DNA from 3 places in the Plantibacter sp. LMC-P-059a genome. Region 3 is predicted to be linked to each of the others. Evidence: predicted binding sites of a transcription regulator. Region 3 holds the regulator's gene; each other region holds the start of a gene.

Region 1 (10,550 bases), on a different contig from region 3:
CGAAGCTCGTCCTGCGGAAGGACTCGGACCACACCGTGTCCTCGGTGCTGCTCCGCAAGCTCTGAGCGCCCCGTCCGGCACCTGACCGTCGAGCTGCGCGAGTTGGTGCAGCATCCTCGCAAAATCGCGCGATTATGCTGCTCTACATGTGTGGAATCGTGGGGTACGTCGGGAACGACAAGACGGTCGACGTCCTGATGGGCGGATTGAAGCGGCTCGAGTACCGGGGGTACGACTCCGCCGGCATCGCCGTGCTCGACGCGACGGGTTCGTTGAACACCCGCAAGCGTGCCGGGAAGCTCGCCGTCCTCACCGAGGACCTCGCCGCGAACCCGATCGCCCCCGGGGCGACCGGCATCGGCCACACCCGCTGGGCCACGCACGGCGGGCCGACCGACCGCAACGCGCACCCGCACCTCGGCGACGAGGGGCGCCTCGCGCTCATCCACAACGGCATCATCGAGAACTTCGCCGAATTGCGTGCCGAACTCCTGGCCGACGGGTTCACCTTCGAGAGCGACACCGACACGGAGATCGCCGCGGTCCTCATCGGCCGTGAGTACCGGTCGACGGGCGACCTCACCGAGGCCTTCCGCCGCGTCGTCGCCCGGCTCGACGGGGCCTTCACCCTGCTCGCGATGCACCAGGAGCTGCCCGGCGTCGTGATCGGAGCGCGCCGGAACTCGCCGCTCGTCATCGGCCTCGGCGACGGCGAGAACTTCCTCGGATCCGACGTGGCCGCCTTCGTGCAGTACACGCAGCGAGCGGTCGCGATCGGCCAGGACCAGATGGTCGTCATCACTCCGGACGACGTCACGGTCACCGACTTCTCCGGCAACCACGTCGTGACCGAGCCGTTCGAGATCCAGTGGGACGCTTCCGCAGCCGACAAGGGTGGCTGGTCGAGCTTCATGGCGAAGGAGATCAGCGAGGAGCCCGACGCCGTCGCCAACACGATCCGCGGACGGGTCGAGGGCGGACAGGTCGTCATCCCGGAGCTCGCCGGCCTCGACGAACTCTTCCTCGACATCAACCGCATCGTGATCATCGCCTGTGGCACGGCCGCGTACGCGGGCACCGTCGGCAGCTACGCGATCGAGCGGTGGGCGGGCATCCCGGTCACGGTGGAGCTCAGTCACGAGTTCCGCTACCGCGACCCGGTGATCGACGCCCGCACCCTCGTCATCTCGGTGAGCCAGTCGGGCGAGACGATGGACACGCTCATGGCGGTCCGTTTCGCGAGCGAGTCCGGCGCGAAGACCCTGTCGATCTGCAACACCCAGGGTGCGACGATCGCCCGCGAGTCCGACGCCGTCGTGTACACGCACGCCGGGCCGGAGGTCGCGGTCGCGTCGACGAAGGCGTTCACCGCGCAGATCACGGCGCTCTACCTGTTCGGGCTGCACCTGTCCCGCGTCCGCGGCACGCAGACGCCCGAGTACCTGGCCGCGCAGGTCGAGGAACTCCAGGCCGTCCCGGACAAGATCGCCAGCATCCTCGGCGCATCCGAGAAGATCGCGCAGCTCGCGCACTGGATGGCCGATTCCCGTGCGGTGCTCTTCCTCGGCCGGCACGTCGGATACCCGATCGCCCTCGAGGGTGCGTTGAAGCTCAAGGAACTCGCCTACATCCACGCCGAAGGGTTCGCCGGTGGTGAGCTCAAGCACGGACCGATCGCCCTCATCGAGCCGGGCCAGCCCGTCTTCGTGGTCGTGCCGAGCCCGCGGGGTTCCGCGATCCTGCACCCCAAGGTCGTCTCGACCATCGAGGAGATCCGCGCTCGCGGTGCCCGGGTGATCGCGATCGCCGAACAGGGTGACGCAGCGGTCCTGCCCTCGGCGGACGAGGTCATCCCGATCCCGCTCGCCGGTCCGCTCTTCGAGCCGCTGCTCGCGGTCATCCCGCTCCACATCTTCGCGATGGAGCTCGCGACGGCGAAGGGCCTGGACGTCGACCAGCCCCGCAACCTCGCGAAGTCCGTCACGGTCGAGTAGGTGTCGGTCCGCAGGGTCCGAGGTGGCCCGTCGGCCGGTCCGCCCCGCACGATGCGTCGGCCGTAGAGTAGAAGGATGATCATCGGTATCGGGGTGGACCTCGTGGACCTCGCGAGGTTCGAGCGGGCCGTGACCCGGACCCCGAACCTCCTCGCCCGGCTCTTCGTGCCTGCTGAACGGGAGTTGCCGTTGCGTTCGCTCGCCGGCCGCTTCGCCGCGAAGGAGGCGCTCATCAAGGCGCTGGGCTCCTCCGACGGCATCCGCTGGCAGGAGATGGCGATCGTGAACGGTCCGGAGGGGAAGCCCGACTTCGAGCTGTCCGGGGTCACGGCCGGGGTCGTCGCCGAGCGCGGCATCACGAGCATGCACCTCAGCATGACCCACGATGCCGGGGTCGCCGTCGCCTTCGTCGTCGCCGAGCGGGAGGGCTGATGTCGAGCGGTTCCGACACGCGTCCGACGCGCGAGGCGATCATCGACCTCGAGGCGCTGCGGCACAACGTCCGTCGTCTGCGCGAGATCACCGGTGTCTCCGAACTCATCGTCGTCGTCAAGGCGGACGCCTACGGGCACGGTGCCGCGGTGATCGCCCGGGCGGCCGTCGAGGCCGGTGCCGACCGGCTCGGCGTCGCCGACATCCGCGAGGGGGTGGCGCTCCGCGCGGCCGGGATCACCGCGCCCGTCCTCGCATGGTTGCACGGACCGGACGCCGATTTCGGTGTAGCGCTCGACGCCGGGATCGAGCTCGGTCTGTCATCGGCGGCGCAGCTCGACCGCGTGATCGAGGCGGCCAGGAATCGCGGATCCGAGGTGCCCGTCGTCCAGTTCAAGCTCGAGACCGGCCTCAGCCGGAACGGCGCTGCCGAGGCCGATTGGCCGGAGCTGTTCCAGGCCGCCGCAGCAGCCGAGAGCGCCGGTCTCGTCCGGATCGACGGACTGTTCTCGCATGTGTCCAACACCTCGAGTGCGGACGACGCCGCCGCCGCCGTGCGGTTCGAGCGCGGTGTCGCCCTCGCCACCGCCGCCGGGCTCACGCCACGGAGTCTCCACCTCGCCGCCTCCGCGGCCGCCCTCGGCGAACCGACACTCCGGTACGACGCCGTGCGCCTCGGGATCGCCGCCTACGGGCTGTCGCCGTTCGAACCCACCGAGGACGCCGCGCGCTCGGCTGCCGCCTTCGATCTCCGCCCGGTCATGACACTCCGGGCGTCCGTCGCCGCCGTGCGTCGCGTCGAGCCGGGTACCGGCGTGTCCTACGACTACAGCTACCGAGCGGACTCTTCGACGACGCTCGCCCTCGTCCCGCTCGGCTACGCCGACGGGGTGCCCCGTAGCGCCTCGAACGCCGGCCCCGTCGTGATCAACGGCCGCCGCTACCGGGTCTCCGGTCGGATCGCCATGGACCAGTTCGTCGTCGACGTGGGAGACGATCCGGTCGAGGTGGGTGAGGACGCCGTCCTGTTCGGCGACCCTGCCACCGGCGCGCCCCGCGTCGAGGAGTGGGCCGAGGCCGCTGGGACGATCAACTACGAACTCGTCACCCGGATCGGGCCACGAGTGGTGCGGACGCCGAGGGAGCGGTCATGACGGATCAGGTCCTCACCCCGGGCACGGTCGAGGTGGCGACCCCGGAGGAGATGCACGCGTACGGCGTCCGGCTCGGCGCGGAACTGCGCGCCGGGCAGTTGTTCGTGCTGACCGGGCCGCTCGGGGCGGGCAAGACGACCCTCACGCGCGGGATCGGGGAGGGGCTCGGGGTGCGTGGTCCGGTCACCAGCCCGACCTTCGTGCTGGCGCGCACCCACCCGAGTCTCGTCGGCGGTCCGCCCCTCGTGCACGTGGACGCGTATCGGCTCGGCTCGGCGCTCGAACTCGACGACCTCGACATCGATTTCGCCCGATCCGTCGTCGTGGTCGAGTGGGGCGCCGGACTCCTCGACGGCGTCGTCCCCGAATGGTTCGAGCTCGTGATCGAGCGGCCGACCGGTGCCGGCGACGCGCCCACGACGAGCGACGCCGGTGAGGAACCGATCGAGCAGCGGACGCTCACGCTCTCGCGGCATGCCGCCACCGACCCCGGGTAGGCTGGACGACGTGCTGTTGGCGATCGATACATCCGCGGGTTCGAGCGTCGCCGTCGTCTCCCTGGACGGCGTGATCCTCGCCGAACGGTCATCCGACGACCCGATGCGTCACGCCGAGGTCATCGGCTCGCTCATCGCCGGCTCGCTCGACGAGGCGGGGGTCGCCGTCGCCGACCTCACCGGGGTCGTCGCCGGCATGGGCCCCGGACCGTTCACCGGGCTCCGGATCGGCATCGCGGCCGCACGCAGCTTCGGTGTCGGAGCCGGACTCCCGGTCCACCCCGTCGTGAGCCACGACGGCATCGCGCTCGACGCCTACGCCACCGGCCGGGCAACGCCGGACGACGGGCTCCTGGTCGTCACCGACGCCCGTCGCCGCGAGCGCTACTGGACGGCTTACGCGGGCCTCGACGCGACCGGTCTCCCCGTCCGCACCCAGGGTCCCGCCCTGGCGAAGCCGGAAGACCTGCCGAGCTCGGAGGCCGTGCGGTTCGACGCGGTCGTCGTCCCAGCCGGTGCGCTGGGCCGGATCGCGGCACTGCTCCTCGCTTCCGACGGCGCGTTCGCGGGGGAGGAACCCCTCTACCTGCGCTCACCCGATGTGACGATGTCCACCGGCGCCAAGCGGGTGACGGCATGACCTGGTTCCTGCGCCGGGCCGGCGTCGCAGACCTCGACGCGATCATGGAACTCGAGAGCACCGTGTTCCTCAACGACGCGTGGTCGACCGAGATGATGCGTGCCGAACTCGCCTCACCGCACGGCCACTACCTCGTCGCGACCGAGGTCGACGCCGAGGACGCCCCGCTGGCCGGCTACGCCGGGCTCTTCGCGCCCTCCCGCTCCGACGACGCCGACATCCAGACCATCGCCGTCGCCGGCCACGCCAGAGGCGGCGGGCTGGGGCGTCTGCTCATGCAGGCGCTCATCGAACAGGCGAGACAGCAGGACGTGTCGCAGGTGTTCCTCGAGGTCAGGGCTGACAACCCCGTCGCGATCGCGCTGTACCGGAGCCTCGGCTTCGAGGAGCTCGGGGTGCGACCCGGGTACTACCAACCGGACGACGTCGACGCCATCGTCATGCGTCTCACCGTCCAGGCGAGGCCACCGATGCCCGCGCACGGGCGGCCTCCGCTCGAACAGGCCGACGACCACCCCGGGAGCATGGCATGAACCGCGACGAACCACTCGTCCTCGGCATCGAGACGAGTTGTGACGAGACCGGCATCGGCATCGTCCGCGGACACCGACTCCTCGCCAACACCATCGCCTCCAGCATGGACGAGCACGCCAGGTACGGCGGCGTCGTCCCCGAGGTGGCTGCACGAGCCCACCTCGAGGCGCTCCAGCCCACACTCCTGACGGCACTCGCCGAAGCCGGCGTCACGCTGGCCGATCTCGACGCCGTCGCCGTGACGAGCGGTCCTGGCCTGTCCGGCGCACTGATGGTCGGTGTCGGAGCGGCGAAGGCGCTCGCCGTCTCCCTCGGCAAGCCGCTGTACGCGGTCAACCATCTCGTCGGACACGTCGGGGCCGACGTGCTCGATTCCGAGGACGGCCTCATCGAGTACCCGACCATCGCGCTGCTGGTGTCGGGCGGACACACCTCGCTCCTCCTGGTGCGGGATCTCGTCTCGGACGTCGAACTCCTCGGCGAGACCATCGACGACGCGGCGGGCGAGGCGTTCGACAAGGTCGCACGCATCCTCGGTCTGCCCTACCCGGGTGGTCCGCAGATCGACCGGGCGGCGGTCGGTGGCGACCCGAAGGCGATCCGCTTCCCCCGAGGGCTCAGCCTCCCGAAGGACATGGAGCGCCACCGCTACGACTTCTCCTTCTCCGGGCTGAAGACCGCGGTCGCCAGATGGGTCGAGGCCAAGCAGGACGCCGGCGAGCCGGTACCGGTCGCCGACGTGGCGGCGAGCTTCCGTGAGGCCGTCGTCGACGTGCTCGTCTCGAAGGCGGTCAAAGCGTGCACCGAGCTCGGCGTGCCACGCCTCCTGCTCGGCGGTGGCGTGATCGCGAACGCGCGCCTCCGCGAGGTCGCCGCCGAGCGCACGGCGGCAGCGGGCATCGAACTCCGCATCCCGCCACTGCAGCTGTGCACCGACAACGGTGCGATGATCGCGGCGCTCGCGTCCCAGCTCATCTCCGCCGGACGCGAGCCCTCCTCGCTCGACTTCGGCGCCGACTCGACCCTGCCGGTCACGGAGATCCAGGTCCACTAGACGGCTCCCCGGCGCGAGCGGGGCACCCTTCTCGAGGCGGTCGTCGACGAGCCCGTCCACCGCTCGACGCATAGGATGGGGCCGGTACCCGGTGACGGAGCGAAGGAGTGGCGATGGACGAGCAACAGCACCCCGAGGGACGGCCCGCGCAGCAGAACGGCACGCCGGGGCAGCAGCAGCAGCAGTCCGGTCAGCCGGAGCACGGCGGTCGACCCCCGCAGGGGCAGCAGTACCCGACGGCGCAGCAGCAGCCGCCGTACCAGCAGCCCGCGCAGCCGCAGCCGCCCTACCACCAGGCCTCACCGCAGCAGCAGTGGTCTCAGGCCGGCCAACAGGGGTACGGCGTGCCGCCTGCCACTGACTGGCGCGCCGGCGCGCCGGCCGCTCCATCCGATCGACCGGCTCAGCCGACGGCTCCGTCCACCTGGCAGGGCGAGCAGTCGACGTACCTCCAGACCGTGCCGACGGCCGTGTACCAGGCTCCGAGCCAGGGCGGATACGCCGCGTACCAGCAGCAGCCTTCATCTTCGGGCGCGTCGGCCGCCCCCACGTCCACCACCCGCAGCACCTGGTCGCTCGTCAGCGGCATCGTCGGGCTTGTCGTGTCGATCTTCGTCGGTTGGGGCTTCCCGCTGTCGATCGTCGCGATCTTCCTCGGATTCGGTGCACGCCGCCGCGAACCGGGGGCGCGTGGTCGCGCGCTGACGGGTCTCGTGACCGGCTTCGTCGGCCTCGCCTGTTCGATCGGATGGCTGGTCTACAGCGTCGTCGTCATCATCGGCTACGTTTCGACCTAGTCAGCACGACGGACGGGAAGGCGACCGCACCGCGCGGTACACCGCGTCAGTGACCGACGCGCTCCACCAGCAGGGCGCTGTGCTTCCCCGCGATCCTCGTGAGGATGATCGTCGCCGAGCCGTCGCCACGCAACGCGAGCCGCTTGCGGAACGCCGCCGGATCGATGTCGACCCCGCGCTTCTTGATCTCGAGGACCCCGATCCCGCGTTCGCGCATCGTCCGCTTGAGGGTCTTCTCGTCCATCGGAAGCCGCGCGATGACGCGGAACGTCGACGCGAACGGCGAGGTCGTCGCGCTGTCCGACGTGAGGTACGCGATGCCCTGACCGAGCATGCCCGCCTCCAGCCGCACAGCGAGGTCGCCGATGAGGCGAGCGCGGATGACGGAGCCGTCGGGTTCGTGGACGTACGCACCGAGGTCGCGGACCGGTGCGTCGTCCGCGTCGCCGTCCGCCGTGAGTTCGTGGTGGACGCCGTCCGCGAGCAGGAGCGCGGAGCGCCGGACACCCGGTCGGGCGAGCGGGCCGAACCAGAGGGTCATCTCGACGAGTTGGCCGTCGACCGAGACCCATTGCGCCTCGGCATCGTCGGGGATGAGGGATCGATCGAACCCCGGTCCGAGCTTGACGCCGACCGGGAGGCGGCTCGCCGTGTCGAAGACGGTGTCGAGGGAGGGGGTGTAGTCGGCGGCGCTCGCGAGTCGGGACGTGTCGACGTGCCCTGCCGTTCGCCTGGCCGGGTCGAACCAGACGGCGTCGAACTCCTCGAGCGCGACGTCCTCGGCCGCTTCGTTCCGGACCGTCGCCGTCGGGAACGGCGCCAGGTTGTAGCTCGCGATCGCGGCGGTCACCTCGTCGATGTCGACCGCCGTCACCTCCAGGTCGAGGGAGGCCATCGCCATCGAGTCCGCGCCGATGCCGCTGCCGAGATCGGCGATGCGGGTCAGGCCTGCCCGGGCGAAGCGCCCCGCGTGCAGCGCCGCCACGGGCAGCCGGGTGGCCTGTTCGAGACCCGCCTCGGTGAACAGCATGCGGTCGGCGAACGGGCCGAACTTGCCGACCGCCTTCAGCCGCAGACGCGACTGCGTGAGCACGGCCGCGACGAGCGCGGGGGAGTGCCCCTCGTTCCGGAGCCGACCGACGAGTCGGACGGCCTCATCCTTGGACGGGTAGGGCGGGAGCGAGTCGAGGAGTCTGAGCCCGTCGGCCGTCAGGAGCTCCACGAGTTCCGATCGTTCCATGGTCAGCGGACTTCGCGCGGAGCTGGGTGCATCCGGCAACGCTAGCAGCCGGTCATTGGCACTCGCATTGCGTGAGTGCCAGAAGATGCCTAGACTGGAATCAGCACTCTCGCAGTGTGAGTGCTAACAACGTCTTCGTTTCAAGAAAGAGGTCAACCGTGTCGGTCTCCATCAAGCCGCTCGAGGATCGCATCGTCATCAAGCAGGTCGAGGCAGAGCAGACCACCGCTTCCGGTCTGGTCATCCCCGACACCGCCAAGGAGAAGCCCCAGGAGGGCGAGGTCGTGGCGGTCGGACCCGGTCGCATCGACGACAACGGCAACCGCGTCCCGCTCGACGTCGCCGTCGGCGACAAGGTGATCTACTCCAAGTACGGCGGCACCGAGGTCAAGTACGCCGGTGAGGACTACCTGGTCCTGTCCGCGCGCGACGTCCTCGCCGTCGTCGTCCGCTAGACACCGGCGAACGAACCTGGCGGCTCAGGCCGCTCCACAGCCCGAATGGCATCAGCCATTCGGGCTGTGTCCGTTTAACAAGGTCCGTCCGCCCGCCGCGGGTCTAGCCTGGACCAGTGCAGAACGCGAGCGATCCAGCGGAAGTCGAAGTCGATGTCGAGCTCGCCGCCGGAGGGGCGCGCGCGCGTTCAGGAGTCGAGGTCCCGCAGCAGGGGAGCCGTTCGGGTCTGATCTCGGCGGTCGCCGCGTACTGCCTCTGGGGAGCGCTGCCGCTCTACTTCATCGCGCTCGCGCCGGCCGGAGCCTTCGAGGTCGTCGCCTGGCGGATCGTCTTCTCCCTCGTGTTCTGCGCCGTCCTCATCCTCGTGACCCGCTCCTGGCGTCGCCTGCTCGGGATCCTGCGGCAGCGGCGCATCGTCCTGGCGATGGGTCTCGCCGGCGCGCTCATCTACGTCAACTGGCAGACCTACGTCTACGGAGCGCTCAACGGCCAGGTCGTCGAGGCCTCGCTCGGGTACTTCATCAACCCGATCGTCACCGTCTTCCTCGGGGTGTTCTTCCTCCGCGAGCGGTTGCGTCCCGCACAGTGGGCCGCGGTGGTCGTCAGCGTGATCGCGGTGCTCGTCCTCGCGATCGGGCACGGCAGTGTCCCGTGGATCGCCCTCATCCTCGCCTTCTCCTTCGGCCTGTACGGCTACATCAAGAAGCAGGTCGGTGGCGTGGTCGACGCGGTGTCCGGGCTGACGCTCGAGACGGCGTGGCTGACACCGGTCGCGATCGCTCAGCTCATCGCCGTCGGGGTCTCCGGTGGGCTCACGATCGGCACCGCCGGCGTGGGGCACACCCTCCTGCTGATCGGTGCCGGTGTCATCACGGCCGTCCCGCTCCTCCTGTTCGCCGCCGCGGCTCGGCGATTGCCGCTCACCTGGATGGGGTTCATCCAGTACTTCGCGCCGATCATCCAGTTCGTCGTCGGCGTGGCGGTCCTCCACGAGGCGATGCCGCCGGAGCGTTGGCTGGGTTTCGGACTCGTCTGGTTGGCGCTCGCCATCCTCACGGGCGACATGCTCGTGGCGTCCGCGCGCGGCCGACGGTCCGCGGCCGCCGATCGACGCCGTGCCGCGAGGGTCTGAACAGCGGATTCCGTCGCTGATCGCGCGACCACTGCAGGAAAGACGCGAAACCGGTGCCTCTGAGGTAACGATTTGGTCGTGTTACACGCTTGTAACGTCAACGACATTGTCCAGCGCACTCTCAGCGGATAACTTGACACAACGGCAGCCCCTGGAGCTGCCACTCTTCTGACAAGCAAGGAGTACCATGAGCGTCTTTTCGAAGGCCACGGCCGCTCGCTCCCGCCCTCGTGCCATCGTTCTCGGTGGCATCGCACTGATCGGAGCCAGCGCGCTGGTCCTGAGCGGATGCGCCTCAGGTGGCAGTGACGACAGTGGCAGCGGCAGCAGCAAGCCTGCTGGCGACCTCACCCTGAAGCTCGGCACCGCGTTGCCCCAGACGGGCAACCTGGCGTTCCTCGGCCCGCCCGAGGAAGCCGGCGTCGGTCTCGCGGTCAAGGAGGTCAACGACGCCAACCTGGGCATCAAGATCGACCTGACGCTCGGCGACTCGGGTGACTCCGACAACAAGGCGTACGCGACCGAGGTCCCCCGTCTGCTCTCCGAGGGCGTCACCGCCATCATCGGTGCGGCATCGTCGGGTGTGTCGAAGCTCTTCATCGACGAAGTCACCGGCGCAG
Region 2 (10,550 bases), 530 kb from region 3:
GTCGCGGCGTTGAGGCCGTGTCCGACGGGCAGGTTGCGGACCTTGTCGGCCACGACACCGGGCTCGAGGCCAGCGTTCAGCGCGATCTGCTTGAGCGGAGCGTCGATGGCGACCTTGACGATGTTCGCACCGGTCGCCTCGTCTCCGACGAGCTCGAGCTTCTCGAAGGCGGTCTTGCCGGCCTGGATCAGCGCGACGCCACCACCGGCGACGATGCCCTCTTCGACGGCAGCCTTCGCGTTGCGGACGGCGTCCTCGATGCGGTGCTTGCGCTCCTTGAGCTCGACCTCGGTCGCTGCACCGGCCTTGATGACCGCGACACCGCCCGCGAGCTTGGCGAGACGCTCCTGGAGCTTCTCGCGGTCGTAGTCGCTGTCCGTGTTGTCGATCTCCTTGCGGATCTGCGACACACGACCGGCGATGGCCTCGGCGTCGCCGGCACCCTCGACGATGGTGGTCTCGTCCTTGGTGATGACGACCTTGCGGGCGCGGCCGAGGAGGTCGAGGGTGACGGTCTCGAGCTTGAGGCCGACCTCCTCGGAGATGACCTGACCACCGGTGAGGATGGCGATGTCCTGCAGCTGCGCCTTGCGGCGGTCACCGAAGCCCGGAGCCTTGACGGCGACGGACTTGAAGATGCCACGGATCTTGTTCACGACGAGCGTCGCGAGTGCTTCGCCGTCGACGTCCTCGGCGATGATGAGGAGCTGCTTGCCCGACTGGATGACCTGGTCGACGATCGGCAGGAGGTCCTTGATCGCGGAGATCTTCTGGTTGGCGATGAGGATGTAGGGGTCCTCGAACACCGCTTCCTGGCGGTCGGGGTCGGTCACGAAGTACTGCGACAGGTAACCCTTGTCGAAGCGCATGCCCTCGGTGAGCTCGAGCTCGGTACCGAAGGTGTTCGACTCCTCGACGGTGACGACGCCTTCCTTGCCGACCTTGTCGATCGCCTCGGCGATGATCTCGCCGATGGTGGTGTCGCCGGCGGAGATGGAAGCGGTCGCAGCGATCTCCTCCTTGGTCTCCACCTCCTTCGCGTTGGCGATGAGCTCGGCCGTGACGGCCTCGACGGCCTTCTCGATGCCGCGCTTGAGGCTGATGGGGTCGGCGCCTGCGGCGACGTTGCGGAGGCCCTCGCGAACGAGTGCCTGAGCCAGCACGGTGGCGGTGGTGGTGCCGTCGCCGGCGACGTCGTCAGTCTTCTTGGCGACCTCCTTGACGAGCTCCGCGCCGATCTTCTCGTACGGGTCGTCGAGTTCGATCTCCTTGGCGATGGACACGCCGTCGTTGGTGATCGTGGGGGCGCCCCACTTCTTCTCGAGGACGACGTTGCGACCGCGCGGCCCAAGGGTGACCTTGACCGTGTCAGCAAGAATGTTCAGTCCACGCTCGAGGCCGCGACGGGCCTCCTCGTCGAAAGCAATGATCTTAGCCATGTGTGTTTTTCGTCCCTCCCGGACGTCATGAACGTTTTTAGCACTCAATGAGTACGAGTGCTAAGTCGATTCTGGCACTCAGGGGGTGGGAGTGCAAGTGAGCGCCAGCGCCCTGAGCGAACTCCCGGGAACGACCCCGAGACGACGAACGACGCCGCCCACCGGAGTGGACGGCGTCGCAGGAATCCCGTGTCCGATGGGTGCTTATGCCAATCGGACGGCCTCGGCCTGGGGCCCCTTCGCTCCGGTGCCGACCTCGAAGACGACCGCCTGGCCCTCTTCCAAGGACTTGTAGCCGCTCATGTCGATCGCCGAGTAGTGGACGAAGACGTCCTGTCCACCCTCGTCGACCGTGATGAAGCCGAAGCCCTTCTCAGCGTTGAACCACTTGACGGTTCCGTTCGCCATTTCATACTCCCATTGCTGCGTGCTCACAGGCGTCGGCTGCTGCCGAACCCGGACCTGCCGTCCGGAGTCGGGACCCCGGCGGCCACCCTGCGCCAAAACGGACTCAGGGGCGAGTCGAGACGGGACGGGATGAGCGGCCAATTCCAGATACTAATCCGGGGCGGTGTCCCGGATCACCCCGAAATCGACAATCGTCGCGGAGTATTACGACAACTCAACATGGAGGAAACACCCCGGAAACACAGCCTGGTCCGGCGAGCCGGTGAGGCCCGATCGATGCCGCGTTCAGGCGGCCGGCTGGTAGTCGGCGCCGACCACGACGACGACGCGGAGCACGGGCGCCTCGCCCTCCTCGACCGGGATCGCGTACTGGTCCGTGATCTGGATCGGGATGCCACCGAGCGCGTTCGCGATGGCGCGTGCCACGCCCTCCTGCGAGGGGTCCTGGTAGTAGACGCCACTCGCCGTGACATCCTCGGTGCTCGCGTCGCTCGTCGGGATCTGCTGGGTGAACCCGGCGGCCGCGATCGCTGCCGCCGCCGAGGCTGCCAGGCCCTCGGTCGGTGTCCCGTTCAGGACGAGGATGCTCGCTGCGGGATCGACGACGGGAGGCACCTCGGTCGGCGTCGGCGTGGGCGTCGCCGTCGCACTCGGGCTGGGCGCGCCGCCGAAGAAGTCGATGCGGTCGTTCAACCCGAACAGGGCGAAGGTGCCGATGCCGACGAGGACCAACGTCGCCACCACGGCGACCAGGAAGGCGATCCAGCCACGCCCCTTCGGCGCCGGGGCACGGTGCGCACCGACGCGCTTGAGGTCCGGGACCTCGTCGAAGCGGTCGGGCGGGAAGGATTCAGCCATGGTGTGTTCTCCGTGGGCTGCTCAGCCGTCGGTACGTGGAGCTGAAGCTCCTCGTGCCGAGAGTCGGGCGTCGCGGGTGCGCTGCAGCCGCTTGATCAGCATGGGGTCGTGGGCGAGAGCGGACGGCGAGTCGATGAGCGCGCCGAGCAGTTGATAATAGCGGGTCGGCGAGAGTGCGAAGCGGTCGCGGATGGCGGCCTCCTTCGCCCCGACGTGGCGCATCCAGTGGGACTCGAACTCGAGGATCTCGCGTTCGCGCTCAGTGAGGCCTGGGGTGGGGTCCGACGCGTCGCCGCCGTCGGGCGTGTGCGATGCAGGCTGCATGCTCGATCCCCCTCCTGATCGGTACCGTGCCAGGCGTCCGGGAGGACTCCACCCGGACGGTTCCTCAGTCTATTCAGCGGAGCGTCGTCGAGTCGCATCCGCTCCGGCGAGGAGGCACGTTCACCGGGAAGGATCAGCGACTCCCCAGTGTTGAGTTGGAAGTCGGAGGCCGCAGGTACGACGCGGCCCCGCGCGTAGGATGACCGAGAACGAATGGAGCAGCATGACGTACGACGTGTCGAAGACCGACGAGCAGTGGCGCGAGGAACTCACGCCCGAGCAGTACCAGGTCCTCCGCGGAGCGGCGACCGAGCGAGCCTGGACGGGTGAGCTCCTCGATGAGTCGCGCGCCGGCCTGTACACCTGTGCCGCCTGCAACGCCGAACTCTTCAAGAGCGGGACGAAGTTCGACTCCGGCTGTGGCTGGCCGAGCTTCTACGAGTCCGTGAACCCCGACGCGGTCCAGCTGATCGAAGACCGCACCCTCGGCATGGTCCGCACCGAGGTGCGTTGCGCCTCCTGCGGCTCTCACCTGGGGCACGTCTTCGACGACGGCTTCGGGACACCCACCGGAGACCGCTACTGCATGAACTCCATCGCGCTCAACTTCGCAGCAGCCGACACCGCTGAGCCGACGGAGTGACGGAGTCCGTCGAGAGCCCGGTCCTCGCCGCCGTCGCCGGACGGCGTTCGTGGTCGAAGGTCACCGACGTCGCCCCGAGCGACGAGGAGCTGCTGGAGATCATCGCCGCCGCCGGCCGCGTGGCCGACCACGGAGCCCTGCGCCCCTGGCGGGTCATCGCCCTCCGGGGCGACGACCGGGTGAAACTGGGCCGGGCGCTCGCGAAGGCGGACGGCGACTCGAAGCCCTCGACGAAGCCGCTTCGCGCTCCCCTGCTGCTCGCGGTCGTGGTGAGCGTGAAGAAGTCGAAGGTCGCCGCCTGGGAGCAGGAGGCCGTGGCCTCGGGTGTCGCCCACATGATCAGCCTGCTCCTCGACGACGCCGGATGGGGCGTGTTCTGGCGGACCGGCGGCGCGACGCGCACGAAGGCCGTCCGGAAAGCGCACGGCCTGCAGAAGGGCGAAGACCTCCTCGGGTGGCTCTACGTCGGCGGCAAGCCGGGGAACGGCCGGACCGGCCGTCGGAAGACGATCAACGCGAAGGCGCACTTCAGCCGGATGCCGTGATCCGATCGGCTCAGGTGCCGGCCGGCGCGGCGGGTCGACGGCGGAACCGGGCTGACGCGATCGCCACGGCCACGAACGCGAGCAGGGTGCCGACGACGGTGGACACGTGGACGCCCCCGTCGTCGGTCGGTAGGAAGACGTCGAGGGCGAGCGCGCTCAGCGTCTGGCCGGCGACCGTCCCGAGCCCCAGGATGAGCACCCCGGTGTGCTGCACGAGGAACGCCGCCACGGCGATGAAGACGCAGCCGATCGGTCCGCCGAGGTAGAGCCACCACTCCCCAGGCAACGCTCCGGGCGGTGCGACGAACAACGCGTGCAGCACAGCGGCCACGACGAGCACGACGGTTCCGACGATGAAGTTGATGAACGTCGCGGCGAGCGTGCTCTGCGCTCGCATCTTCACCCGCCCGTTGACCGCCTGCTGCCAGCCGATCCCGATCCCGGCGAGCAGCGGCAGGACGAGCAGGCCGAGCGGGATGCTCCCGCCGAGTTCACCCGAGACCGCGACGCCGACGGCGACGAGGGCGACGAGCGCCCCGAGGACGCGCTGCACGGTGAACCCGACGACGCCTCCGGGGCCGAAGCCGATGCGGTCGAGCACGAGCCCGCTCGCGGTCTGTCCGGCGACGACCGCCACGGTGAACAGCGCCACCCCGAGCGCAGCCGCGGTGAGTCCCTGCGACAGCACGAGGAACGCGCCTGCGCACCCGCCGAGGACCGTCCACCACGGCATCTCGCGACGACGCACCGCCGTCGCGACGGTCGACAGGCCCCTCCGCCCGGTTCGGGAGACAGCCAGCCCGACGGTCAGGATGATCAGCCCACCACCGAAGGAGATCGCGGCAGCGGTGAAGCCGTCGCCGAGCCGCGCGCCGAGCTCGCCGTTCAAGCGCGCCTGAACGGCGATGAAGGCGCCACTGACCACGGCGATCAGGAGGGCGAGCCATGCTGGGATGCGGTTCACGAACGGTTCCTTCCACACGGAACCGCCCGCCAGCAACGCTGACGGGCGGTTCTGGGTTGGAGCCGACGACGGGACTTGAACCCGTAACCTACGCTTTACAAGAGCGTTGCGCTACCAATTGCGCCACGTCGGCCGACAGGGGCGGACCCCGGTCTCGACCATCCTACGATGGCGGCGGATCAGCCGTTGGTCGCGGGCGACTCGCTCGGGCTCGGCGACGGGGTGTCGGTCGAGTAGCTCTCGCTGGACACGGCGAGCACGAACGCGGCGAACTGCTCGGCGTCGGTGAGCGAACCGGTGTACTGCTTGCCGTTCACCAGGATGGTGGGCGTCCCCTCGACCTTCGCGACGTCGGTGCCGGGCAGCGGGCCACTCCGTGCGCGGTCCGTCGAGTCCTTCACCCAGGACTTGTAGGTGCCGTCGTCGATGCAGGTGTTGATCTTCTTCTCCCCACCGGAGATGACGCCCTTCGCGATGGACTTCAGCTCCTTGTCGGTCAGGCCCTCGGTGTTCTCCTTGGGCTGGTTCTCGAACAACGCGGTGTTGAAGGAGAAGAAGTCGTTCGGCGAGTACTGCGCGACGCAGGCCGCGGCGTTCGAGGCGCGCAGTGAGTACTGCGTCCCGAGCGACAGGTTGCTCAGCGTGGCGAGCGGGTGCACCGTGTAGGTCGCCGCTCCGGCCTCGAGCCATCCCTTGACCTGCTCGGCGTTCGTGGTCTCGAACTGACCGCAGTAGGGGCACAGGAAGTCCTGGTAGACGGAGATCTCGACGCCCTCGGCCGTCGGGGTCTCCGTGGCGGCCGGCGTCTCGGCCGGTGCAGGCTCAGCCGCGTCGGTGGCGGTCGGCGTGGGAGTAGGGGCGTCGGCGGGTGCGCCGACGAGCTGCAGACCGGCGCCGACGGTGAACCCGTCGTTCTGCGCAGCCGTCGGGACGGGGCCGGCCGGCTTGATCGACGTCACGATGATGATCGCCACGGCGGCGACGATCGCGAGCGCACCGAGCACGATTCCGCCCTGCAGCAGCACGCGGTTGCGGCGGTCGCGCCGCTTCTGCTGCTCGCGCAGCACACGTGCCTTCTCGCGGGCCGCGTCGCGGCGTTCGTTCTTCGTCGGTCGGTTCTGCGATCCAGCGCCAGACATTGATCCTCGTTTCGGGGGGATTGCGCTACGTAGACCCAGCAGCGCCAAACAGAGCAATCGTAGACCTGCCGCCTGGGAGAGGCCCAAACCAGGCAGGGAGGAGGCTGTGCGTCCGCCGAGAGACCGATCCGCCGGGCACCCTTCCATTCCCAGGGGCCCATGGCATACTGGAACGGCGAGTCGGCCATCGTCGGCGGGCTCGCGTCCATTCACAACGGATCGTCCGGCACGTACCTGCCGGTGAAGGAGAACAACCATGGCGTCTGTGACGTTCGACAATGCAACCCGTTTCTACCCGGGCGGCACCCGCCCCGCGGTCGACAAGCTGAACCTCGAGGTCGCCGACGGCGAATTCCTCGTCCTCGTCGGCCCGTCCGGCTGTGGCAAGTCCACCTCGCTCCGCATGCTCGCCGGCCTCGAAGAGGTCAACGACGGCCACATCTTCATCGGCGACCGCGACGTCACCGACGTGCCGCCGAAGGACCGCGACATCGCGATGGTGTTCCAGAACTACGCGCTCTACCCGCACATGACCGTCGCCGAGAACATGGGCTTCGCGCTCAAGATCGCCGGCGTCGGCAAGGAGGAGCGCGCCACCCGCGTCCTCGAAGCCGCGAAGCTCCTCGACCTCGAGGACTACCTGACCCGCAAGCCGAAGGCGCTCTCCGGTGGTCAGCGTCAGCGTGTCGCGATGGGTCGCGCCATCGTCCGTCAGCCGCAGGTCTTCCTCATGGACGAGCCGCTGTCGAACCTCGACGCCAAGCTCCGCGTCCAGACCCGCACCCAGATCGCGTCGCTCCAGCGTCGCCTCGGCGTCACCACGGTCTACGTCACGCACGACCAGACCGAGGCGCTCACCATGGGCGACCGGATCGCGGTCCTGAAGGACGGCATCCTGCAGCAGGTCGGCACGCCTCGCGACCTGTACGAGAAGCCGAACAACGTGTTCGTCGCCGGCTTCATCGGCAGCCCCGCCATGAACCTCTTCGAGGGTGAGATCGCCGACGGCGGCATCAAGCTCGGTGGATTCATCATCCCGGTGGAGCGCGAGATCACCGACGCCGCCCCGTCCAAGAACGTCACGGTCGGCGTGCGCCCGGAGGACATCACCGTCTCCAGCAACTCCGGCTCCGGCATCGAGGTGACCGTCGACCTCGTCGAGGAGCTCGGCGCCGACGGCTACCTCTACGGCCACACCGAGGTCTCCGGCAAGCGCACCGACATCGTCGCCCGCGTCGACGGCCGCAACCACGCCCACATCGGCGACACCGTGTTCCTCGCGCCGACGCCGCACCACGTGCACGCGTTCGACTCGGCTTCGGGTGAGCGCCTCGGCAACAAGCCGGTCGTGTCCTCCTCGATCTAGTAGTTCCGCCGACGATGGTCGAGCGGTCGGTCTCCGATCGCTCGACCATCGTCGTTTTCGTCTGTCCCATCTCAGCTCGATCACTCCCGAGGAGCGCATCGCACCATGTCCGGCGCATTGAACATCACCGCAGCCACCGTCGACCCCGCGCTGCTCGACCTGCCCTGGGAGCTTCCCCTCGAGAACTGGCCGAACGAGGCCATCGCGTCCCTGCCGAAGGGCATCTCCCGCCACCTGGTGCGGTTCGCGAACCTCTCCGGGTACGTGATCGCCGTCAAGGAGACCACCGCCGAGATGGCCAAGGGTGAGTACGACATGCTGCGCACGCTGCAGCGCCTCGACATCCCCTGCGTCGACCCGCTGGCGGTCATCACCAACCGCTCCGACCGGAAGGGCCGGGAACTCCCGAGCGTGCTCGTCACCCGGCACCTGAAGTTCTCCCTCCCCTACCGCGCGCTCTTCCAGGGGACGCTGCGTCCGGACACGGCGACCCGCCTGGTCGACGCCCTCGCCGTCCTGCTCGTCCGCCTGCACATCGTCGGGTTCTTCTGGGGCGACGTCTCGCTGTCGAACACGCTCTTCCGACGCGACGCGGGGGCCTTCGCCGCCTACCTCGTCGACGCCGAGACCGGCAAGCTCTACGAGGGAGGGCTGTCCAACGGGCAGCGTGAGAACGACCTCGAGATCGCGCGCGTGAACATCGCCGGTGAACTGCTCGACCTCGAGGCGGGCGGGCGCGCCGACGTCGAGCTCGACCCGGTGACCGTGAGCAACGGCATCGTCGCGGCCTACCGTTCCCTCTGGAAGGAGCTCACGGGCTCCGAGTCCTTCGACGCCTCCGAGCGCTGGCGCATCACGGAACGCGTGCACCGTCTGAACGAGCTGGGCTTCGACATCGAGGAGCTCGCGATCAAGACGACCGACGAGGGCTCCACCGTCCGCATTCAGCCGAAGGTCGTCGACGCCGGACACCACCAGCGTCGGCTCCTGCGACTCACGGGCCTCGACGCCGGGGAGAACCAGGCCAGGCGCCTACTCAACGACCTCGACGCATACTCGGCGTCGTTCGGGAAGGACGGCTTCGACGAGGAGATGGCCGCACACGAGTGGCTGATCCGCGTGTTCGAGCCCGTCGTGAAGGCCATCCCACGCGAGCTCCGCGGCAAGCTCGAGCCGGCGGAGATCTTCCACCAGCTCCTCGAGCACCGGTGGTTCCTCGCGCAGAACGAGGGCCGCGACATCCCGCTGGCCGAGGCGGTCGGATCCTATGTGAACACCGTCTTGCGACACCGTCGCGACGAGGCGACGATGATCGTGCCGCCCACCGAAGCGATCAGCATCCCCGCCGCGATGACCGGCCCGGTCGACTGGCGCGACCTCGTCTGACCGATGGCGCGGGCCCGGACGGCCGAAGGCCCTGGGACGGTGATCCGTTCCCAGGGCCTTCGGCCGTCCGGTCGGCGTGTCCGACCGTCGTGATGCTGCCGCTTAATCGGCGCTCCGTCGACGCGCGATCTCGTAGAGCGTCACGCTCGCCGCGATCCCCGCGTTCAGCGACTCCGTCGCAGCCGAGATCGGGATCGAGACGACCGCGTCGCACGTCTCGGTGACGAGGCGCGAGAGTCCCTTGCCCTCGCTGCCGACGACCACCAGGATCGGCTGGTCGGCGAGTTCCAGGCCGGGGAGCGACACGTCGCCGTCGCCGTCGAGGCCGATCACGAAGACGCCGCGCTCCTTGAACGCCTTGAGCGTCTGCGTGAGGTTGGCGGCCATCGCGACCGGCGTGCGTGCCGCCGCGCCGGCCGAGGTCTTCCACGCCGAGGCGGTCAGCCCGACGCTCCGACGCTGCGGGAGGATGACGCCGTGCCCGCCGAACGCAGCCGTCGAGCGGATGATCGCACCCAGGTTGCGCGGGTCGGTGATGCCGTCGAGGGCGATGAACAGCGGGTTCTCGCCCCGCGCGATCACCTGGTCGAGCAGCTCCATGGGGTGCGCGTACTCGTACGGGGGCACCTTGATGGCGAGCCCCTGGTGGACGCCGTCGAACCCGGCCATGCGGTCGAGTTCCGGCCGCATCACCTCGAGGACGGGGATGCCGCGGCGGGTGGCGAGGCTGAGCGCCTCCTTCACCCGGTCGTCCATCTCGATGCGCGTCGCGACGTAGAGCGTGGTGGCCGGGATCTTCGCGCGCAGCGCTTCGAGCACGGAGTTGCGGCCCGTCACGACCTCGGACTCGTCGCTCGACTTCTGCTTGGTGCGGCCGTTCGTCGACGGTCGTCCGTTCTGGCCGGCCGGCTGCTTGGGCTTACCGGTGCCACCGGAGGCCGCGTAGCGCTCCTGCGCGGCCTTCCGCTTGCCGGCGGGATGCCAGGCGCGGTCCTCGGCCTTGGGGGTCGGCCCACGACCTTCGAGCGCCTTGCGGCCGAGGCCGCCGGTGCCCTTGGTGGGACCCTTCTTCGCTTTCTTCGGCCCGGTCGGGCGGGAAGGCTTACTTGCCACTGATACTCCAATGTGCTCCGGACGGGGTGTCTTCGATGGTGATCCCGGCCGCGGTGAGTTCGTCGCGGATCCGGTCGGCCGCTGCGAAGTCCTTGGCGACCCTGGCGTCAGCGCGATCGACGAGCAGGCGCTCGACGAGTGCGGACAGGGATCGGTGAGTGATGGGGTCGGTGCCCGAGGACCACGAGGGGTCGGTCGGGTCGATACCGAGGACGCGGGTCATGTCGAGCACCGCGACACTGCTCTCCCGGGCGACGTCGAGATCGTCGCCGCGGTCGAGGGCGGCATTGCCCACGCGGACGGCTTCGTGGAGTGCCGCCAGGGCGCGAGGGATGTTGAGGTCGTCGTCCATCGCCTCGACGAAC
Region 3 (10,550 bases):
GTTCGGCCTGTCGGTGCTCGCGACCGGCGGACTCCTGCTGCTCAGCGGTCCACTCACGGACCTCCTCGCCCGCTGGTTGCCGCGACGGATCGCGGCCCTGATCGCGATCCCGGCGGCTGCGCAACTCGCCTGCCAACCGATGCTCGTCCTGCTGGATCCGAGCATCCAACTCGGCGGTGTGCCGGCCAACCTGTTGGCCGGTCCGGCTGCGGCACCCGCCACGCTGCTCGGGCTCCTCGCTTGCCTCCTCACCCCGGTGTCGACGCCGCTCGCGCTGTCGGTCGCCTGGCTCGGGTGGGTACCGGCGAGCTGGATCGCCGCGGTCGCGCGGTGGTTCGCGGGGATCCCCGCGGCCCGTGTCCCGTGGCCGGAGGGACCCCTGGGCGTCGTGCTCGTCGCGATCCCGACGCTGCTCATCGCCCTCCTCCTCCTGCGGGGGCGCGAGCTTCCGGCCGGATGGAGGAAGACGATCGCCGTGGTGGTGGTGCTGTCACTGGTCGTGTTGTGCGGTCGAACGGTGGGGGTCGGTCTCGGCACCGCCTTGCACCGCCCAGGTGACTGGACGATCGCGGCCTGCGACGTCGGACAGGGCGACGCCGTGCTGCTCCGACAGGGCGGTTCCACCGCGCTGGTCGACGTGGGACCGGACCCGGAGCCGCTCCGGTCCTGCCTCGAAGGACTGGGCGTCACTCGGATCGATCTGCTCGTCCTCACGCACTACGACCTCGACCACGTCGGCGGGCTCGACGCCGTCGTCGGTCTGGTCGACCACGCCCTCGTCGGGCCGGTGGGCGATTCCGCCGACGAACGCATCGGACGGGTCCTGCGAGACGCCGGCGCGGACGTACGGCAGGCCGCGGCCGGCGACCAGGGACTCCTCGGCGATCCGCAGACCGGCGCACCGTGGCGGGTGCTGTGGCCGGACCCCGCGGCCGGTGGCATCGAGCCGGGCAACGACGCGAGTGTGGTCGTCCGGTTCGACCTCTCGGCCGCTACCGTCCTGCTGCTGGGCGATCTCGGTGCCGAGGCACAGGACCGTCTCCTCGGTCGACACACCCTGGGGCAGCCGATCGACGTCGTCAAGGTGTCCCACCACGGGTCGGCCGATCAGAGCGAGCGCCTCGCCCGCGCAGTCACTGCGGGGGTCGCGCTCGTGTCGGTCGGTGCCGACAACGGCTACGGGCACCCGACGCGTTCCGCCCTGGACCTCTACGCGGGCACGGGCGCCGAGATCCTGCGGACGGACGAGTCGGGCACGATCCTGCTCGGACCGGGGGAGGCCGGAGGGTTCCGGGTCTGGTCGGAACGCTCCGGAGCCGCCGACCCGACCGGCGTCGGCGGCCGCCGGTAGACTCGGACGGTCGAGAGGAGCCGTTGTGGCTGCACCACGTTCCGCCGGTCGCGGCAAGGCCAAGACGGCCGCCAAGGCCTCCGCGGCGATCCCGCAGCTCGGGTGGTCGGAGATCCGTCCGGCCCCGATCGTGCTCGTCTCCGGCACCGAGTCCTTCCTGGCCGAACGCGCCATCCGCCGCCTGCGCGACTTCCTCGTCTCCGAGGACCCCTCGCTGGAGGTGAACGACGTCGCCGCCGACAGCTATGCGCCGGGGGAACTCCTCACGGTCGCGAGTCCCTCCTTGTTCGGCGAGCCGCGGCTCGTCCGCGTCAGTCAGGTCGAGAAGTGCTCCGACCAGTTCCTCACCGAGGCCATCCGCTACCTCGAGGCACCGCCGGAGGGCGCGTACCTGGTGCTGCGGCACAACGGCGGGGTGCGCGGCAAGAAGCTGCTCGACGCGATCCGTTCCGGTACCGGAGGCGGTGTGGAGATCGTCTGCACCGAGCTCAAGCGCGACAGCGACAAAGCGGACTTCGCCGCGGCCGAGTTCAAGGCGGCGGGCCGACGGATCACCCCACAGGCGTTGCGCGCGCTCGTCGGAGCGTTCTCCGACGACCTCGCCGAGCTCGCCGCGGCGTGCAGCCAACTCATGGCAGACGCGTCGGCGGAGATCACCGAGCAGACGGTGGACAAGTACTACGGCGGCCGCGTGGAGACGAGCGCCTTCGACGTTGCGGACGCCGCGATCGGCGGGCGCCACGGTGAAGCCTTGCTCGCGCTCCGGCAGGCCCTCGACTCCGGCGCCGACCCCGTTCCGATCGTGGCCGCCTTCGCGATGAAGATCCGCACGATGGCCAAGGTGTCGTCGGCCCGCGGTGGCTCCGGTCAGATCGCACAGCAGTTCGGCCTGGCTCCCTGGCAGGTCGACCGAGCCCGCCGCGACCTGTCCGGGTGGACGGACGCGGGAATCGGCCGCGTCGTGCAGATGCTCGCCGAGACCGATGCCGGAGTGAAGGGCGCGACCCGCGACCCGGTGTTCGCGCTCGAGCGCCTCGTCGGTGTCATCGCAGCGCGCGGCGTCGATCCGGCCGCGCGGTAGCCGGTCACTCTCGGCGCGCCGCCGATCGGGCCGCGGCCGCCGAGAAGCTCGGGGAGCGGGGCGGGCTTCATGGGCCGCGGCTGGTTCGCTGTGCGGCCGGGAACGCGAAAGGCCCCGCACGTTCCGAAGAACGCCGGGGCCTTGCAGCTGGTGTCGCTTAGAGCGCGTTGACCTGCTTGGCGATGGCCGACTTGCGGTTCGCTGCCTGGTTCTGGTGGATGACGCCCTTGCTCACGGCCTTGTCGAGCTTCTTCGCGGCGAGCTTGAGAGCGGACTCGGCCTGAGCCTTGTCACCGGCGACGACGGCCTCGCGCGTGGCGCGGATGGCGGTCTTCAGCTGGCTCTTGACGGCCTTGTTGCGCTCGTTGGCCTTCTTGTTGGTGCCGATGCGCTTGATCTGCGACTTGATGTTTGCCACGTTGGGTCAACTTTCGGTTCGAGGAAATGATGTTCGGTGCCGTCGGACGGAAGAGGGCGTCTTCAAGCGAGTTCTCGTGTGGTCTCAACTCACACGCAAGCCAACAGGCAACATTACCAGTCAGGCCGAGTTCTGGCAATCCAGGGTACCGCAGCGCGGGTGCTCCCCGCCGTGGGACAATGAGGGTTGCCCGATTCCACCCCTGACCCCGAGGAACGCGTGAGCCCCCAAGCAGTGAAGGCCCTCGAGCCGGCATCGACCGACCCGGCGTTCATCCGGAACTTCTGCATCATCGCCCACATCGACCACGGTAAGTCGACGCTGGCGGACCGCATGTTGCAGATCACGGGTGTGGTGTCGGACCGCGACATGCGGGCGCAGTACCTCGACCGCATGGACATCGAGCGCGAGCGCGGCATCACGATCAAGAGCCAGGCCGTCCGGATGCCGTGGTCGTTGAACGGCGAGACCTTCGCGCTCAACATGATCGACACCCCCGGCCACGTCGACTTCACCTACGAGGTCTCCCGGTCGCTCGCCGCATGCGAGGGCGCGATCCTCCTCGTCGACGCCGCACAGGGTATCGAGGCGCAGACGCTCGCGAACCTCTATCTCGCGCTCGAGAACGACCTCGAGATCATCCCGGTGCTCAACAAGATCGACCTGCCGGCCGCCGACCCCGACAAGTACGCCAAGGAACTCGCCAGCCTCATCGGTGGTCGGCCAGAAGACGTGTTGCGTGTCTCCGGCAAGACGGGCATGGGCGTCGAAGAACTCCTCGACCGGGTGGTCGGCCGCATCCCGAACCCCACCGGCGACCCGGACGCACCGACGCGCGCGATGATCTTCGACTCCGTCTACGACACCTACCGCGGCGTCGTGACCTACGTCCGGATGATCGACGGCCAGCTGAGCCCGCGTGAGCGCATCCAGATGATGTCGACCCGCGCCGTGCACGACCTCCTCGAGATCGGCGTCAGCTCACCGGAGCCGACGCCCACGAAGGGGCTCGGGGTCGGCGAGGTCGGCTACCTCATCACGGGTGTGAAGGACGTGCGGCAGTCGAAGGTCGGAGACACCGTCACGACGGCGGTCAAGCCGGCGACGGACGCCCTGCCCGGCTACACGGATCCGAAGCCGATGGTGTTCTCCGGCCTGTACCCCATCGACGGCAGCGACTACCCGATCCTGCGCGACGCGCTCGACAAGTTGAAGCTCTCCGACGCCTCACTGAACTACGAGCCGGAGACCTCCGTCGCCCTCGGCTTCGGCTTCCGCGTCGGCTTCCTCGGGCTGCTGCACCTCGAGATCGTCACCGAGCGGCTCCAGCGCGAGTTCGACCTCGACCTCATCGCCACGGCCCCGTCGGTCACCTACGAGGTGAAGACCGAGGACAAGCAGGTCGTCACGGTCACGAACCCGAGCGAGTTCCCGTCGGGCAAGATTCTCGAGGTCTCCGAGCCCATGGTGAAGGTCGGCATCCTCGCGCCGAAGGACTACGTCGGCACGATCATGGAGCTCTGCCAGAGCCGCCGTGGCGCGCTCCTCGGCATGGAGTACCTGGGCGAGGACCGCGTCGAACTCCGGTACACGATGCCGCTCGGCGAGATCGTCTTCGACTTCTTCGACCACCTGAAGAGCCGCACGCAGGGCTACGCCTCGCTCGACTACGAGCCTTCGGGCCAGCAGGCCGCTGATCTCGTGAAGGTCGACATCCTCCTCCAGGGTGACCAGGTCGACGCCTTCAGTGCCATCGTGCACCGCGAGAAGGCCTACGCCTACGGCGTGCTCATGACCGAGCGGCTGAAGAAGCTGATCCCTCGGCAGCAGTTCGAGGTCCCGATCCAGGCGGCCATCGGTGCGCGCATCATCGCCCGTGAGTCCGTCCGTGCGATGCGCAAGGACGTGTTGGCCAAGTGCTACGGCGGTGACATCACCCGCAAGCGGAAGCTCCTCGAGAAGCAGAAGGAGGGCAAGAAGCGCATGAAGATGGTCGGCAAGGTCGAGGTGCCCCAGGAGGCGTTCATCGCGGCGCTCTCCGGTGATGTCGAGACGAAGGACAAGAAGTGACCGCGCGACGCAGCTCGTTCGAGGACGAGGCCGTCGATTACGCGGCGGTCGGCGCGACCCAGCGCAGTGACCTCATGCAATACCCGCCGGAGGGCTACGTCCCCTCGGAGGACGAGTTCCGGCTCGGCAGCGGTGAGGAGCGGTTCGCTCTGGCGACCAGCGCGCTGCTCACCTGGGGACTCCACCGGTCGAGCGGTGTCGAGATCACCGACGTGCACCCGGGGACGGGTGTGCAGTACGGCGGCATCGCCTTCGCGGAGGACGGCACCCCGCTGGAGCCGATCGAGACGCACGAGGAGCAGCGGTTCGCCGAGGACGGCACGCCGTTCATCACGCCGGGTACGACGGTCGTGTTCGCGGGCTCCGTCGGCGGAGAACCGCTCGTCGGCCCGCATCGCGTGATCTCCGTGACGGAGGAACCGGGGCACGTCAGCCTGGCCATCGGCACGATGGACGGCGACCCCGAGAGCGGTGAGCAGTCCTTCACGATCGAACAGCGGGAGGACGACTCCGTCTGGATCGTGGTGCGCTCCTTCTTCCGCCCGACGAAGGGGGCTGCGAAGCTCGTCGGCTCGAAGCGCCGTCGGAAGACCATGAACGACGCCTACCTGCGCGCACTCCTGCCGTCGCGCGGCCTCTGAGCGACGGATCGTGCCGAGCGCGCTTCCCCTCGCCGACCCGGCGCCGTCCGACGGGCTGCTCCCGGAGACGGCGGCCGTCGGTGCCCACCAGCGCGCCTTCGGGGTCTACCTGCACGTGCCGTTCTGCCGGGTGCGCTGCGGGTACTGCGACTTCAACACCTACACGTCGACGGAACTCCGCGGCGCGAAACAGTCGGACTACGCCGACGAGGCGGTCGCCGAGATCCGCTTCGGCCGCGGTGTGCTGGAGGCGTCCGGCGTCCCCGACCGCCAGGTCTCCACAGTCTTCTTCGGCGGTGGCACACCGACCCTGCTGCCGGCGGACGACCTGGTCCGCATGCTGCGTGGCGTGACCGACTCCTTCGTCCTCGCGCCCGGCGCCGAGGTGACGACGGAGGCGAACCCGGACTCCGTGGACGCCGCGTACCTGCAGACCCTGGCGGACGCCGGCTTCACCCGTGTCTCGTTCGGCATGCAGTCGGCGGTGCCGAGCGTCCTGGCGACCCTCGAACGCACGCACGACCCGGCGCGGGTGCCGCTCGTGGTGCAGTGGGCGCGCGACGCCGGTCTCGGCGTCAGCCTCGACCTCATCTACGGGACACCGGGGGAGACGCTCGCCGACTGGCGTGTCTCACTCGAGACGGCCATCGCCTGCGCCCCCGACCATGTGTCGGCCTATTCGCTCATCGTCGAGCCCGGCACGAAGCTCGCCCGCCAGATCCGTTCCGGCGTGGTCGGAACGCCCGACGAGGATCTGCAGGCCGACATGTACGAGCTCGCCGACGACCTCCTGACCGCGGCCGGATACGGCTGGTACGAGGTCAGCAACTGGGCGACGTCCGACGATCACCGCTCCCGGCACAACCTGTCCTACTGGACCGGTGAGGACTGGTGGGGTGTCGGTCCCGGCTCCCACAGCCATGTCGGCGGGGTGCGCTGGTGGAACGTCAAACATCCTGCGGCCTACGCGCAGCGCATGGCGGCAGGCGAGTCACCCGCGGCCGGCCGCGAGACCCTCGACGACGAGACCCGCGAACTCGAGCGCATCCTGCTGCTGACCCGGACGCGCGACGGCATCCCGATCCGCACCCTCGCCCCCGAGGCGCGCACCGCCGTCGCCGGGCTCATCGCCGAGGAGCTCGTCGATGCACGGCAGGCGCTCCTCGGCCGTCTGGAGCTCACGCGACGCGGTCGACTCCTCGCCGATGCCGTCGTGCGGCGGCTCGTCGGCGACTGACGCGGTCCGGGCGCGTCCCGTTCATCAGGCCGTCGAACGACGTCAGGCCGCCGGAACGCCGACAGCCCCGACCGGCGGACCGGACGGGGCTGTCGTGTGCGGCTCGGAGGATCAGGCCTTGATGAACTGGATCGTGAGCGGGTAGCTGTACAGCTCGCCCTTGTTCGCCTTGATCGCGGCGATGATGCTGAACACGATCACGACGATGTACACGGCGATGATGACGAGGATGCCGACCACGACGATCGTGAGGATCGACCCGACCACGAGCGCGATGAGCATGGTCAACTGGAAGTTGAGTGCCGTGAGCGTGTGGGCCTTGATGAACGGACCGCGGTCCTTGAGCGCCAGGTAGCCGATCAGTGGCGGGATGAACCCGAAGAAGATCCCACCGATGTGGATGAGGGTCGACCACAGCTTCTCGTCGGACGGGCTCATCGGCTGGGCGACGGGGTAGGGCTGCTGGTACTGCGGGGCGCCGGCGGGCGGCGGCGGGTAGGAGCCGGCACCGGGCGGCGGCGGCGCGTAGCCACCGGCGGGCGGCGGCGGGTAGGAGCCTGCCGGCGGCTGGTGAGGAGCTGCGGGCGGGGGCGTCGCGCCGTCTCCTGCAGGCGGAACCGACCCGCCCTTGGCAGGGTCGACGGGCGGTTGAGCGTTCGGATCGGACATCTTCGCACCTTTCACGGAGAGTGATATTCAATTGGTCCAGCAGAGCGTATCGCACCAGGTGTCGCGGAAACGGGACCCACGCCTGTCGCCAACGGTATTCCTGGGCCGCCACGGCGCGCAAGGGATGGCTTCCGGTGGGCCGCGATATGATTGGCAGTCAGGGTGTTCGAGTGCTGACGATCGGTGTTCGGCGGAGACGAGGAGAGGGGTTCGCCATGGTGTCGGATCGCGGTCTCGAGGTCCTCCGGGTCATCGTCCAGGACTACGTCGCGTCGCGTGAGCCGGTCGGGTCGAAGACGATCGTGGATCGTCACTCCTTCGGGGTCTCGGCGGCCACCATCCGGAACGACATGGCGCAGCTCGAGGACGAAGAGCTCATCGCCGCACCCCACACCTCCTCGGGGCGCGTCCCGACGGACAAGGGCTACCGCATGTTCGTCGACCACCTGGCCGACCGACGCCCACTGAACAACGCGCAACGGACGGCGATCGAGACGTTCCTCGGCGCATCCGGCGACCTCGACGAAGTGCTCCACCGCACGGTGAGGCTTCTGTCGCAACTCACGAACCAGGTCGCGCTCGTCCAGTACCCCATGTTCTCCCGTGCCCGCGTCCGGCACCTCGAGCTCGTGAGCGTCACGCCGAACCGGGTGCTCGCCGTCATCATCCTCGACAACGGCCGGGTGGAGCAGCGTCTCATCGAGACGGAGCGGCCGGTCGACGACGACCTCATCGCGCGCCTCCGCGGTGCGTGCAACGAGGCGGTCGCAGGCCGTCCGCTCCTCGACGCCCACGACGCCCTCGGTGACGTCCCCGACACGATCGCCGAACTCGACCGGTCCGCGGCGGTCCGGATCGTCGACGCCGTGCGCGAGCAGCTCTCGGCCCAGCGCCAGGACCGCCTCGTGATGGCGGGCGCAGCGAACCTCGCTCGCACAGAGGACGACTTCCCGGGGAGCATCTACCCGGTGCTCGACGCGATCGAGCAGCAGGTGGTCCTCCTCAGGCTGTTCGGCGAGATGGAGTCGGAGCGGGACGGCGTCGTCGCCAGCATCGGGCGGGAGAACGCGTCCTTCGGCCTCGAGACGACGAGTGTCGTCGCGGGGAACTACCGTTCCTCTGGTGGCGAAATCGCCCGTCTCGGCGTCCTCGGCCCGACGAGAATGGACTACGCGAGCAACATGGCGGCGGTCCGAGCCGTCGCCAGATACCTCTCGCGCATCCTCGACGCCGAGTGACGCCTCCTCGTCGCGTCCACCAACACCTTCCGCACCTCGAACGAAAGGCCCTCAGTGGCTGACTACCCCGACCACTACGCAGCCCTCGGCGTCGCCAAGGAGGCGACGCCCGAAGAGATCAAGAAGGCCTACCGCCGCCTCGCCCGCGAGCTGCACCCGGACGTCAACCCGGGTTCCGACGCCTCGGAGCGATTCAAGGAGGTCACGCACGCCTACGACGTGCTCAGTGATCCCAAACAGCGCCAGCAGTACGACCTGGGTCCGCAGGCGGGCGGCTTCGGTGGCGGCGACGCCGGCTTCAGCGGCTTCGGTGACATCTTCGACACCTTCTTCGGCGGCGGCGGCCAGCAGCGCGGCCCGAAGTCACGTCGTTCGCGCGGCGAGGACGCGCTGCTCCGGGTCGAGCTCGACCTCGACGAGGTCATCTTCGGCACCCACCGCGACCTCGAGGTCGACACCGCGGTGCTCTGCGGCACCTGCAACGGCTCCTGCTGCCAGCCAGGCACCTCGCCGGTCACCTGCGACATCTGCCACGGCACCGGTTCCATCCAGCGCGCCGTCCGCTCGCTGCTCGGGAACGTCATGACCTCGGCACCGTGCGGCACCTGCCGTGGCTACGGGACGATCATCGCGACCCCGTGTGTCACCTGCCAGGGTCAGGGACGCCTCCGCGCCCGTCGCACCGTTTCGGTCGACATCCCGGCCGGTGTCGACACCGGCCTGCGGCTGCAGATGCCGGGCAGCGGCGAGGTCGGACCGGCCGGAGGCCCGAACGGCGACCTCTACCTCGAGATGAAGGTCAAGCACCACGACGTCTTCAGCCGCGACGGCGACGACCTGCTGTGCACGCTGGAGGTCCCGATGACGGACGCCATCTTCGGGCGCCACGTCACGGTCCACGCACTCGACGGCGACGTCGAGGTCGAACTTCGTCCGGGCGTCCAGAGCTCTGAGGTCATCACCGTGAAGGACCGCGGCGTGACCCGGCTCCGCGGGAACAGCCGAGGGGACCTCAAGATCGGCGTCCAGGTCGTCACCCCGACCAAGCTCGACCACCGCGAGCGGGAACTCATCAAGAGCTTCGCCTCGGGCCGGCGTCAGGGGCCTCCTGCGCTCGCGCAGTTCCAGCAGGGCCTGTTCGCGAAGATCCGCGACCGTTTCCACGGCGTCGGTTGAGATGAGCTCGCTGTACGTCCGCGAGGACCTCGAATCGACCGGCGTCGGCGACTCGGTCACCCTCCGGGGGCCGGAGGCGAAGCACGCCGTGTCGGTCAGCCGGCTGCGGGTGGGGGAGACGACGTCGATCGGCAACGGACGCGGACTGATCGCGACCGGAACCGTCGTCCGGAGCGAACCGGGCGAGCTCGAGATGCGCGTCGAGTCGGTGGTCGTGCATCCCGAGAACCGTCCGGCGCTCGTGCTCGTGCAGGCGCTGGCGAAGGGCGATCGCGACGAACTCGCCATCCAGGCGGCGACCGAGCTGGGTGTCGACCGGATCATCCCCTGGGGCGCTGAGCGCAGCATCTCCCGCTGGCAGGGCGACAAGGCGAGCAAGGGCCGAGCCCGCTGGCAGCTCATCGTGCGCGAAGCGGCGAAGCAGTCCATCCGCGCCCGGGTGCCCGAGGTGTCCGAGGTCGTCGACACGCGCGGCCTCGCCGCCCATGCCGACGGACGGACCGTACTCGTCCTGGAGCCCACGGTTGCGCTCAGCCTGACGGACCTCGACCCGTCGACCTTCGACGCCGACGAGGTGGTGCTCGTCGTCGGCCCCGAGGGCGGGATCTCGGCCGCCGAGCACGAGCGACTCGTCGACGCCGGTGCGGTGGCCGTGCGGATCGGCTCCGG

The links. The regulator HrcA, encoded in region 3, represses chaperone genes, less so after heat shock. The targets are predictions, from matches to a motif close to TTNGCACTCGNNNNNNNCGAGTGCNAA.
Region 1: the regulator HrcA is predicted to act here: its motif matches at 8,398-8,424, upstream of groES (co-chaperone GroES).
Region 2: the regulator HrcA is predicted to act here: its motif matches at 1,477-1,503, upstream of groL (chaperonin GroEL).

The regions. Positions count from the first base shown of each region.
Region 1 covers NZ_JARVRZ010000002.1:93,746-104,295, reverse strand. The annotation lists gene coaA (type I pantothenate kinase) at 1-65, shown strand, start outside; gene glmS (glutamine--fructose-6-phosphate transaminase (isomerizing)) at 147-1,994, shown strand; gene QRN27_RS03900 (holo-ACP synthase) at 2,070-2,426, shown strand; gene alr (alanine racemase) at 2,426-3,580, shown strand; gene tsaE (tRNA (adenosine(37)-N6)-threonylcarbamoyltransferase complex ATPase subunit type 1 TsaE) at 3,577-4,077, shown strand; gene tsaB (tRNA (adenosine(37)-N6)-threonylcarbamoyltransferase complex dimerization subunit type 1 TsaB) at 4,088-4,717, shown strand; gene rimI (ribosomal protein S18-alanine N-acetyltransferase) at 4,714-5,250, shown strand; gene tsaD (tRNA (adenosine(37)-N6)-threonylcarbamoyltransferase complex transferase subunit TsaD) at 5,247-6,305, shown strand; gene QRN27_RS03870 (DUF4190 domain-containing protein) at 6,419-7,102, shown strand; gene QRN27_RS03865 (class I SAM-dependent methyltransferase) at 7,149-8,342, opposite strand; gene groES (co-chaperone GroES) at 8,501-8,797, shown strand; gene rarD (EamA family transporter RarD) at 9,025-9,930, shown strand; gene QRN27_RS03850 (ABC transporter substrate-binding protein) at 10,118-10,550, shown strand, end outside.
Region 2 covers NZ_JARVRZ010000001.1:702,631-713,180, forward strand. The annotation lists gene groL (chaperonin GroEL) at 1-1,439, opposite strand, end outside; gene QRN27_RS03315 (cold-shock protein) at 1,644-1,847, opposite strand; gene QRN27_RS03320 (LytR C-terminal domain-containing protein) at 2,133-2,705, opposite strand; gene QRN27_RS03325 (DUF3263 domain-containing protein) at 2,727-3,029, opposite strand; gene msrB (peptide-methionine (R)-S-oxide reductase MsrB) at 3,253-3,672, shown strand; gene QRN27_RS03335 (nitroreductase family protein) at 3,669-4,217, shown strand; gene QRN27_RS03340 (DMT family transporter) at 4,228-5,181, opposite strand; tRNA gene QRN27_RS03345 (tRNA-Thr) at 5,239-5,314, opposite strand; gene QRN27_RS03350 (DsbA family protein) at 5,361-6,320, opposite strand; gene QRN27_RS03355 (ABC transporter ATP-binding protein) at 6,577-7,686, shown strand; gene QRN27_RS03360 (DUF4032 domain-containing protein) at 7,792-9,072, shown strand; gene rlmB (23S rRNA (guanosine(2251)-2'-O)-methyltransferase RlmB) at 9,175-10,185, opposite strand; gene cysS (cysteine--tRNA ligase) at 10,175-10,550, opposite strand, start outside.
Region 3 covers NZ_JARVRZ010000001.1:174,780-185,329, reverse strand. The annotation lists gene QRN27_RS00890 (ComEC/Rec2 family competence protein) at 1-1,351, shown strand, start outside; gene holA (DNA polymerase III subunit delta) at 1,377-2,432, shown strand; gene rpsT (30S ribosomal protein S20) at 2,590-2,850, opposite strand; gene lepA (translation elongation factor 4) at 3,070-4,920, shown strand; gene QRN27_RS00870 (DUF1990 domain-containing protein) at 4,917-5,561, shown strand; gene hemW (radical SAM family heme chaperone HemW) at 5,572-6,798, shown strand; gene QRN27_RS00860 (DUF4870 domain-containing protein) at 6,910-7,467, opposite strand; gene hrcA (heat-inducible transcriptional repressor HrcA) at 7,683-8,705, shown strand; gene dnaJ (molecular chaperone DnaJ) at 8,760-9,881, shown strand; gene QRN27_RS00845 (16S rRNA (uracil(1498)-N(3))-methyltransferase) at 9,883-10,550, shown strand, end outside.